2 linked regions of the Sphingosinicella sp. BN140058 genome follow. The protein of the gene in region 1 interacts with the protein of each later gene in a pairwise test. Links are inferred from orthologs where the notes say so. Each region holds a gene or a part of one and is shown in the gene's direction. Other genes may lie near its edges.

Region 1 (4,632 bases):
GCGCCGGCGGCCTCGGTGGCCCCGGTAATTGCGGAGGTACTTGGGCTGCTTGCCGCGGCGCCGGGCGCGACCCTCGTCCGCATGTCGGGCTCGGGCGCTACCTGCTTCGCGCTGTTCGACGTCTCGGAGTATCGTGACGCCGCTGCGCAGGCTATCGCGGCTGTTCAGCCGGAGTGGTGGCGAATGGCGACTCGTCTCCGTTGATCCACCATTCCCGCGGTGGGACGGCGTGCGCCGGTCATTAACCATCGTAAGCCGCACTTCGCCGTTCTGGCATGACCCTTGCTAAGCGAAGCACGACGAGTCGACGCAGCGCTTCGGTGCTGCCGACATTCGCGCACGGCCCCTTGCTCCTCCCATGGAGGAAGGCACCATGCCAACATCTCGGAGCCGGTGCCGCGTGCACCGGCTCTTTTTTGGCGCGACACGGCGCGCGTTCCCCTGCAAGGCGGGGGCGTGCTCGATCTTCAACTGAGCGGAGGCATCGCCCGCCTGACCCTCGATCGCCCGGAAGCGCGCAATGCCGTGCCGCCGGAAGGATGGCGGCCGATTGCCGCTCTGGCCGAGCGAGCGCTTGCCGATGGGGCGCGGCTGGTCGTCCTTGCCGGGCGCGGCGGAGCTTTCTGCGCCGGCGCCGACCTTAGCGAATTCGCACGGCTGCGCGGCGACCCCGATGCTCTCCGCGGCTTTCGAGAAGCGATGTGCGAGACGTTCGATCGGCTCGCGCAGCTGCCGATCCCGATCGTTGCGTCGATCGACGGTGCCTGTTTCGGGGCGGGGGTGGCGCTCGCCATGGCCTGCGACATGCGCATCGCCGCCCCGTCCGCTAAGTTCGGAATCACGCCGGCCAAACTGGGCATCGCCTACCCGCAAGGCGACATCCACCGGCTGGTCTCGCTGGTCGGACGCGGCCAGGCGGCGCGGCTGCTGTTCACAGCCGCCACCATCGACGCTGCCGAGGCGCATCGGATCGGTCTGGTCGACGCCGTGAGCGAAGATGGCGGCGGAGCGATGTTCGACGCGATCATCGCGAACAGCGCGGCCAGTCTCGCTGCGCTGAAGCGCGGCATCGTGCTGGCGGCCGGCGGCATCCATCGGGATGTTGAGCAGGATGCGGAATTCGACGCTCTGATCGCCAGTGACGAAATGGCCGTTCGCCTCCGCGCGCTTCGCAATGGCCGCTGAGCACTGCTTGTCAGCGAGGCGCCATTGGCTCAGAAGCGCGCAATGATGCGGTTTGCGCTCCTTCTCACGCTGGTCCTGCTCTCCGCCTGCAGTGGCGGCGATGACTCGGCGAATGCCAATGAGTCCGCTTTGCTCAGAGCACCGGAGCCGGTCGGCCTTGAGGACGGTGCCGAACGGATCGAATGCGCGGTCGCGGGTGCGGAGGCGTTCGCGCCGGTCTGCGCCGTCGAACGGCGGATGACCGGCGAAGGGCTGACGCTGATCGTGCGAGCGCCGAACGGCGGCTTCCGCCGGCTGCTCGTCACCAGGGACGGCCGCGGCGTGGTCGCAGCCGATGGCGCGGTTCCGGCGAAGGTCAGCCCGATTGCCGCCAACCGAATCGAGGTGACGATCGGCGGCGATCGTTACCGTCTCCCGGCTACCGTCCGCCAGTGACCTTCAAGACGATCCTGACCGCCGCCGAGATGCGCGCGGCCGAAGCGGCGGCAGTCGCGGCCGGCACTCCGGACACGGAGCTGATGGAGCGTGCGGGCATCGCTGCCGCCGATGCGATCCTCGCTTATGCGGGGTGGCTTCCGGCCCTCATACTTTGCGGCCCCGGCAACAATGGCGGCGATGGCTATGTGATCGCGCGCAGGCTTGCAGAGCGCGGCGCCAAGGTCAGGGTGGCAGCGCTCGCAGAACCGGCGACTGCGGCTGCGCGGCAGGCGCGTGCACGCTGGTCCGGGCCGGTGGAAGCGCTCGACGAGGCCTCGCCCGCGCCGGTGCTGATCGATGCGCTGTTCGGCACCGGGCTGACGCGCGGGCTCGACGAGCCGCTCTCGCAAATCTTGTTCAGGCTGGCGAACGCCGCACGTCTTGCAGTCGCAGTCGATCTGCCGAGCGGCGTTGCCACGGACGACGGCGCGCTGCTGTCGCCCGTTCCGGATTTCGATCTCACCATTTCGTTCGCGACACTGAAGCCGGCGCATCTGCTGCAACCGGCGGCGCGGCATATGGGGCGTCTGGTCGTCGCCGATATCGGCCTCGACGCGGACAGCCGACTGGAAACGGTCGAGCGGCCGCTGCTGGTCGGGCCGGGCCCCGCCGATCACAAATATAGCCGCGGCTATGTGGCGGTGCTCGCCGGAGAGATGCCGGGGGCGGCAGCGCTCACCGCGTCTGCCTCGCTACGCTGCGGGGCAGGCTATGTGCGGCTGGTGGCGCCGGCGGTGGTGGAAGGGGTGCCGAGGGCCGTGGTCCAGGGCGGTGCCGACGCCGAAGCGGTGCTTGCCGATCCGCGGGTGAGCGCGATCGCGATCGGTCCCGGATTGGGCAGGGACGCTGCGGCGCGGACCCTGCTCGACCGCGCGCTCGGCGCCGAGGCGAAGCTGGTGCTCGATGCCGATGCCCTGACCCTTGCTGCCGAGGAAGGCTTCGGCTTCCTGCATCGGGCGCGCATGCCGCCGGTGCTGACTCCGCATGCCGGCGAGTTCGCGCGCCTGTTCGCGGATCGCCGCGGCAGCAAGGTCGATCAGGCACGCCGTGCCGCCGAGCAGGCGCGGTCGGTGATCGTCTACAAGGGCCCCGACACGGTCGTTGCGGCGCCCGATGGCCGTGTTGCGATTGCGGTAAGTGCCCCGCACTGGCTCGCAACGGCCGGCACCGGCGATGTCCTGACCGGCGTGATCGCCGCGATGCGCGCCTGGGGCCTCGAAGCCTTCGAAGCGGCCTGCGCCGGCGTATGGCTGCATGGCCGCGCCGCCGAGATCGCCGGGCCAGGCCTGATCGCCGACGATCTGCTCGACCACCTTCCAGAGGCGTTCGCGCAATGTCTTTGAGCCAAGTCGAAACCATCGTCCGTCTCGCCGGCCGCGGTGACGGCGTGACCGAGAGCGGGCGCTTCGTCCCGCTGGCCGCGCCGGGAGACGGCGTGACCGCCGATGGCTCCGTGCTGCCCGGACCGCACCACGTGAAGCCGCCCTGCCGGCATTTCCCGGAATGCGGGGGATGCCAGCTGCAGCATCTGGACGACGAGAGCTTCGGCGCCTTTCTTCGCGATCGCATCGCCGGGGCGCTTGGCGCGCAGGGGCTTGCCGGCATCGACATTCTGCCCGCCCACATCTCGCCACCGAACAGCCGTCGCCGCGCGTCCCTTCGTGCCGAGCGGAGGGGCAAGCAGGTGCTGATCGGCTTCAATGCCGAGCAGAGCCACCGCATCGTCGACATGCACGAATGCCACATTCTGCGGCCCGAATTGTTTGCGCTCGTGCCGGCCCTGCGCCCGTTGCTTGCCCGGATGCTGCCTGCGCGGGGGCAGGGCGGGGTGCGCATGAGTTTGACCGATCAGGGTGTGGATCTGCTGCTCGAGAAGGTCGAGGCGGACGACCTTTCATCCTCCGAAGCGCTGACTGCGTTTGCGCAGGCGCATCGCCTGGCGCGGCTCAGCATCGACGACGGCTACGGCCCACAGACACGGTGGGAGCCGGATCCGGTGACCGTCACCCTCGGCGGTGCGCCGGTGCCGCTGCCGCACAACGCCTTTCTGCAGGCGACGCTTGAAGGTGAGGCAAGCCTGGTCGCTGCCGTCCGGGACGCGATCGGCGGCGCCCGGATCGTCGCCGATCTGTTTGCCGGTCTCGGCACCTTCGCGCTGTCGCTTGATGGCCGCGTCCTGGCCGTCGAGGGCGCGCGGGACGCGGCACTGGCGCTCAAGGCAGCGGCCAATCGGAGCCAGCGCCAGCTGTTCGTCGATCATCGCGATCTGTTTCGGCGCCCACTCACCACCGATGAAGCCAATCGTTTCGAGGCGATCATACTCGATCCGCCGCGCGCGGGCGCGAAGGATCAGGTGCCGTTGCTTGCGGCAGCGAAGGTCCCCCGCATTGCCTACGTCTCGTGCAATCCGGGTACGTTCGCGCGGGATGCCAAGGCGCTGGTCGATGGCGGCTATCGGCTGGAGTGGGTGAAGCCCGTCGGCCAGTTCCGCTGGTCGACCCACGTCGAGCTCGTCGCAAGCTTCGCGCGCTGATCCATTTGCGGGAAACCTCCCGCCGGTCCGACGTTCACGCCTCGAAGGAGAGGCGTCATGGCTGCGATCATCGGACGCGTGGTCAAGAACGGCGACGGGGCAATGCCTTACAAGGTGGTGCTGGAGCTCGAAGACGGTAGCGTCGTCGAGCACCGCGTTGCCTCGATACGCGCCGGCGAACACATGATCCGAGAAGCTCTGGAGATTCCGGTCCAGGCGCCACGGATCGATCCCTGGAATCCGTGAAATCCTTGCCCATGGTCGCGCGCTCGCAGATCCCGTGACCAGCCGCACCGCTGGGCTCAAAGCGGTTGCGGCGGCTCGGTTGCTCTGGGATGAGGGAGCAATGCACGGGTCTACCAGGTCTGGCCTTCGGGAAGGCGCGCGACATCTGGGAAGCAGCCGAGGGACGACTGCGATCATTGCCCTTGCCGCGC
Region 2 (4,469 bases), 4.1 Mb from region 1 along the record:
GGGCACGGGCGACATTTTCGGACCCGACTTCGACCGCAACAAGGCGTCGCTGCGCAGCACGAAGGACTATGTCGCGCTGTACGGCGACCGTGCTGCCGAATTCGCACCCGGAAGCCGCCAGATGTACAGCAATTACGGCTTCATTCTGCTTGGGCGGATCGTGGAGCAGGTGTCCGGCCTCGGCTACGACGAGTATATCCAGCGTAACATCTTCACGCCGATCGGAATGGGTTCGACTGGAAACCGGCCGGAGAGCGACGTTCTGCCGCGCCGCGCCGTCAGCTATATGGGTTCGGGCGCGCGGCTGAAGAGCGCCGCCGACACGCTTCCGCTGGGCGGTACCGCGGCCGGCGGCGGCTATGCCACGGTCGGCGACTTCCATCGGTTCGTCGGGGGGCTGACGTCCCACCGGCTGCTGCGCGGCGAGACGCTGCAGAAGCTGATCGACGGCGGCGTGATGGCGGACGGGCAGTTCGCCTCCTTCGACTTCGGCGGAACGCTGCCCGGCGCGGGACGGTTCATCGGCCATGGCGGCGGCGCGCCGGGAATGAGCGGCTCGCTGCACCACTTCCTGAACAGCGGCGTGACGGTGATCGTGCTCGCCAATCGCGATCCGGGCACCGCCGAAAGCATCGCGATGTTCGCGGCGCACCGCCTGCCCGCCGGCCGACCGGATGCGAGCCAAGACGCTGCCCCTGCTGCGAGGTGATCGTCTGCGTGCCCGGGCGACCAACAGACTTGCCGCTCCAAAAGAAGTACGCTCCGGCGAAGCACCTCGAGCACGCGCGGCCATCAATGGGGGACAGGATGACGGAACTGGAACTTCGTGAGCAGATCGCGCGGCTGGGGCCATGGCACCACGACGTAGAAGTTCGGCCGGGTCTGAGGACCACCGACATATCGTCATTGGCCGACAGGACAGATGGCCGCACGCCCGGGATGTACCGGCCCGACGACCAGATCAGACGGCTGAGCGAAAACCTCTTCGACGGCGACTTCGACGGCCGCTCCTTCCTTGACTGCGCGTGCAACGGCGGTGGGCATGCACTCGCTGCCGCCCGGCTCGGCGCCGGAGAATGTTTCGGCTTCGACGCCAGAGACATCTGGGTACGACAAGGGCAGTTCCTGGCCCAATTCGGACCTCATCGAAACATCAGGATCGAGAGGATGCAGCTCAACGATCTACCGGCTCGCGGGCTCGGCACGTTCGACGTCACTCTCTTCAGTGGGATCTTCTACCACCTTCCCGACCCGATCCAGGGGCTGAAGATCGCCGCCGATCATACCCGACAGCTGATCATCGTGAACACCGTTGCACGACGCGGGAGGGGGGACACTCTTCAAGTCGTTCACGAGAGTTCGGAAGAGAGTATGTCGGGAGTCGATGGACTTGCATGGCTGCCCTCGGGACCGAATGTTCTCAGGAAGGTTCTGAAGTGGTGCGGTTTCCCCGCGACGCGGCTTGACTGGATGACGACCACCTCCCGCGGCTGGAGCCGCATCCAGATGATCGCGGCGCGCGAGGAGAGCGCCTTCAGCACGTACGATCGCAATCGGCCGGACGTCGCAGGACCGCTCTACCGTCGAGCCTGGGGACGCGCTTACCGATATGCGGAACGGTTTCTCCCCCGCTAGAACATGGTAGCGCTCGGCATCGAAATCCGATGTGCGTGCCGCGCTGGCGGGGGTTCCAAGCTCGCACCCTCCCCACGCCCCGCCTGCCTCTTGCCAGCCCCGGCGCGGCTCGCCATGGGAGGGCATGCGCCGTAAAGCCCGTCAGCAGAGCAAGCCCGAAAACCGTCCCCGCTTCTGGGGGCGCCACGCCGTCGCCGCCGCGCTCGCCAACTCCGAGCGCCGGATCGTCCGGATCTCGGTGACCCGCGAGGCCGCCGGCGAGTTCGACTTCGATCCGGCGATTCCGGTCACCTATGCCGACGCCGCCGATCTCGGCCGTCTCGTGCCCAAGGATGCGCCGCACCAGGGGATCGTCGCCGAAGTCGAGCGGCTCGAGGAGATATTGCTCGCCGAATTGCTCGATCAGGCGGAGGACGGCCGGCCGCTGATCGTGCTCGATCAGGTCACCGATCCGCACAATGTCGGCGCCATCCTGCGCACCGCAGCCGCGTTCGATGCGCTCGGCATCGTCACCCAGGATCGTCATGCGCCGCCGGAATCCGGTGCGCTCGCCAAGGCGGCGAGCGGCGCGCTGGAGACGGTGCCGTGGGTGCGGGTGGTGAACCTCGCCCGCGCACTCGACGAGATGGCGGAGGCGGGATTCTGGCGGATCGGCCTCACCGGGGAGGCCGAGACCAACCTCAAGGACGCGCTCGGGCCGCCGCGTGTCGCGCTGGTGCTCGGCGCCGAGGGCGAAGGCATGCGCCACAACACCCAGCTCCACTGCGATGCGCTGGCCAAACTGCCGATCAGCGACAAGATCGAGAGCCTCAACGTGTCCAACGCTGCCGCAATTGCGCTCTACGCCGCCCGCACCGCCTGACGGCGCCGCTTGCATCCCTCGGCGCTGCGGCGGCATAGTCGCCGCGACACGCCAGGGGGAATGACATGATGCTGTTTCGGATCGCCGCGGCCGGGGCGCTCGCCCTGCTCGCCGCCGCATGCCTGCTGACGCCGGGCCGCTTCGATGCCGCGCTCGACGTGCGCCGCGACGGCAGCTTCAGCTACCGTTATGCCGGCGAGATGATTTTCGTCTCGCCGGGATCGGCGGCCGCCGCCGCGGCGGCCGAGGAGGAGCCGTTCAAGCCCGAGGACCAGATCTGCACCGGCGCGGGCGGTGACGATGCTTCCGACGCGGCCGGGGACGAGGCACGCGAATGCACTGCCGAGGAGCTTGCCGAGAAGCGCAAGGAATATGAGGACGGGCGCGCCGAACGGCTCGCCAAGAAGAAGCAGGAAGGCGAAATCGCCAAGCAGATGTTCGGCGGCATGGACCCGTCCGATCCCAAGACGATGGAGGAGTTTGCGCGCCGCCTGCAGGGCAATGCCGGTTGGAAGAGCGTCCGTCACAAGGGCAACGGCGTGTTCGACGTCCAATATGAGCTGAGCGGCCGCCTGGACCACGACTTCGTCTTCCCGGTCTTCCCCGAGGTCGACATGGTGATCCCGTTCGTGAAGGTCGGCCGGCTCACCGGCAATCGCGTCAAGATCGTCGCGCCCGCCTTCGTGCAGTCGGCGGACGGTGGGCTCAAGGCGCTCGGCGCGGCGATGCAGGGCCAGAGCGGCGCCGCCGAAGCGGGGCTGAAGAAGCCGGAAGGCACCTTCACGCTCACCACCGACGGCGAGATCCTGACCAACAATACGCGCGAGGGGCCGAGCCGCCAGGGCACCGGCCGAACCCTCGAATGGACGATCGGACCGCTCGACACGAACCGCCCGGAGGCGCTGCTTCAGCTCTGAGGAGCCGCGAACACGCCGGCGGCCGCGCGCGCTCCCGGCAGGTCACGCGCTCAGGATTTGCGGGACGAGTCTCAGTCTTCCGCGGCGATGGTCACGCGCAGACCGTCGAGCGCGGGGCCGAACTCGATCTGGCAGGACAGGCGGCTGCTGGCATCGCGCTCGCCGGAACTGTCGAGAAGATCGTCCTCGTCGCCGCTCATCTTGGGCAGCCGATCGGTCCATTCCGCATCGACATGGACGTGGCAGGTCGCGCAGCTGCAGCAGCCGCCGCACAGCGCCAGCAGCTCGTCGAAGCCGGCGTCGCGAATATTCTCCATCACGCTCCAGCCGTTCTTGCCCTCGATCGTCTTCTCGGTGCCGTCGCGTCCGACGATGGTAAGCTGCGCCATGTCTTTTCTGCTGTCCTTCGATCGAAAAGCGGGAAGTGTCGGGTCCGCGGCTATGCTAGGCGGCTGGCCGGTTGGCAAGGCGGGAGCAGGACATGGGGATCGAAGCCGAGGCGCTGCAGGCGTCGCTGGACGCTTTGGCGGCACGCGATCCGAGGATCGCGGCGGCGCTGGCAAGAACCGGCTATCCCGAGCCGCGGATCAGCGAGCGCGGCTATCACACCCTGCTCCGCGCGATCGTCGGCCAGCAGGTCTCGGTCAAGGCGGCGGCATCGATGTGGGCCAAGCTGATCGCGGTGGTCGGCGACCCGCCTGCCCCAACCCGGCTGCTCGCCGCCAGCGACGAGGATCTGCGCGGCGCCGGCCTGTCGCGCCAGAAGATGGCCTATGCCCGCAGCCTTGCCGAGGAGGTCGTCTCCGGCCGGCTCGATTTCGACAATCTGCCGAGCGACGACGAAGAGGCGATCGCGCACCTGGTGCGGGTGAACGGCATCGGCCGCTGGACCGCCGAAGTCTATCTGCTGTTCGCGGAGGGGCGCAGCGACATCTGGCCGGCGGGCGACCTTGCCGTGCAGATCGAGGCCGGCCTCATCCTCGGCCTGCCGGAACGCCCCAGCGAAAAGAGCCTGCGGACGCTCTCGGAAGCCTGGCGGCCGCATCGCGGCGCGT

The links. Proteins that work in one complex are often made in the same cells at the same time.
Region 2: the proteins of ETR14_RS20235 (region 1) and rlmB interact in binary tests that used the Escherichia coli proteins (3 or more experiments, as listed by UniProt). The link is inferred for Sphingosinicella sp. BN140058 from one-to-one orthologs.

The regions. Positions count from the first base shown.
Region 1 is NZ_CP035501.1:4,490,972-4,495,603, forward strand. Bases 907-3,810 are described here. They hold ETR14_RS20235 (NAD(P)H-hydrate dehydratase), read left to right. Parts: upstream 907-1,616; coding sequence 1,617-3,005; downstream 3,006-3,810. Other genes in these bases: ETR14_RS20225 (enoyl-CoA hydratase/isomerase family protein), read left to right, coding at 907-1,185; ETR14_RS20230 (hypothetical protein), read left to right, coding at 1,228-1,620; ETR14_RS20240 (class I SAM-dependent RNA methyltransferase), read left to right, coding at 2,996-3,810. In the rest of the region: ETR14_RS20220 (4-(cytidine 5'-diphospho)-2-C-methyl-D-erythritol kinase), read left to right, coding at 1-204; more of ETR14_RS20225, read left to right, coding at 457-906; more of ETR14_RS20240, read left to right, coding at 3,811-4,195; ETR14_RS20245 (hypothetical protein), read left to right, coding at 4,253-4,441. UniProt on the Escherichia coli protein: Bifunctional enzyme that catalyzes the epimerization of the S- and R-forms of NAD(P)HX and the dehydration of the S-form of NAD(P)HX at the expense of ADP, which is converted to AMP.
Region 2 is NZ_CP035501.1:421,873-426,341, forward strand. What follows is about bases 888-3,628. They hold rlmB (23S rRNA (guanosine(2251)-2'-O)-methyltransferase RlmB), read left to right. Parts: upstream 888-1,759; coding sequence 1,760-2,497; downstream 2,498-3,628. Other genes in these bases: ETR14_RS01860 (DUF1698 domain-containing protein), read left to right, coding at 888-1,635; ETR14_RS01870 (hypothetical protein), read left to right, coding at 2,563-3,414; ETR14_RS01875 (2Fe-2S iron-sulfur cluster-binding protein), read right to left, coding at 3,486-3,628. Also shown: ETR14_RS01855 (serine hydrolase), read left to right, coding at 1-709; more of ETR14_RS01860, read left to right, coding at 706-887; more of ETR14_RS01875, read right to left, coding at 3,629-3,803; ETR14_RS01880 (DNA-3-methyladenine glycosylase), read left to right, coding at 3,896-4,469. UniProt on the Escherichia coli protein: Specifically methylates the ribose of guanosine 2251 in 23S rRNA.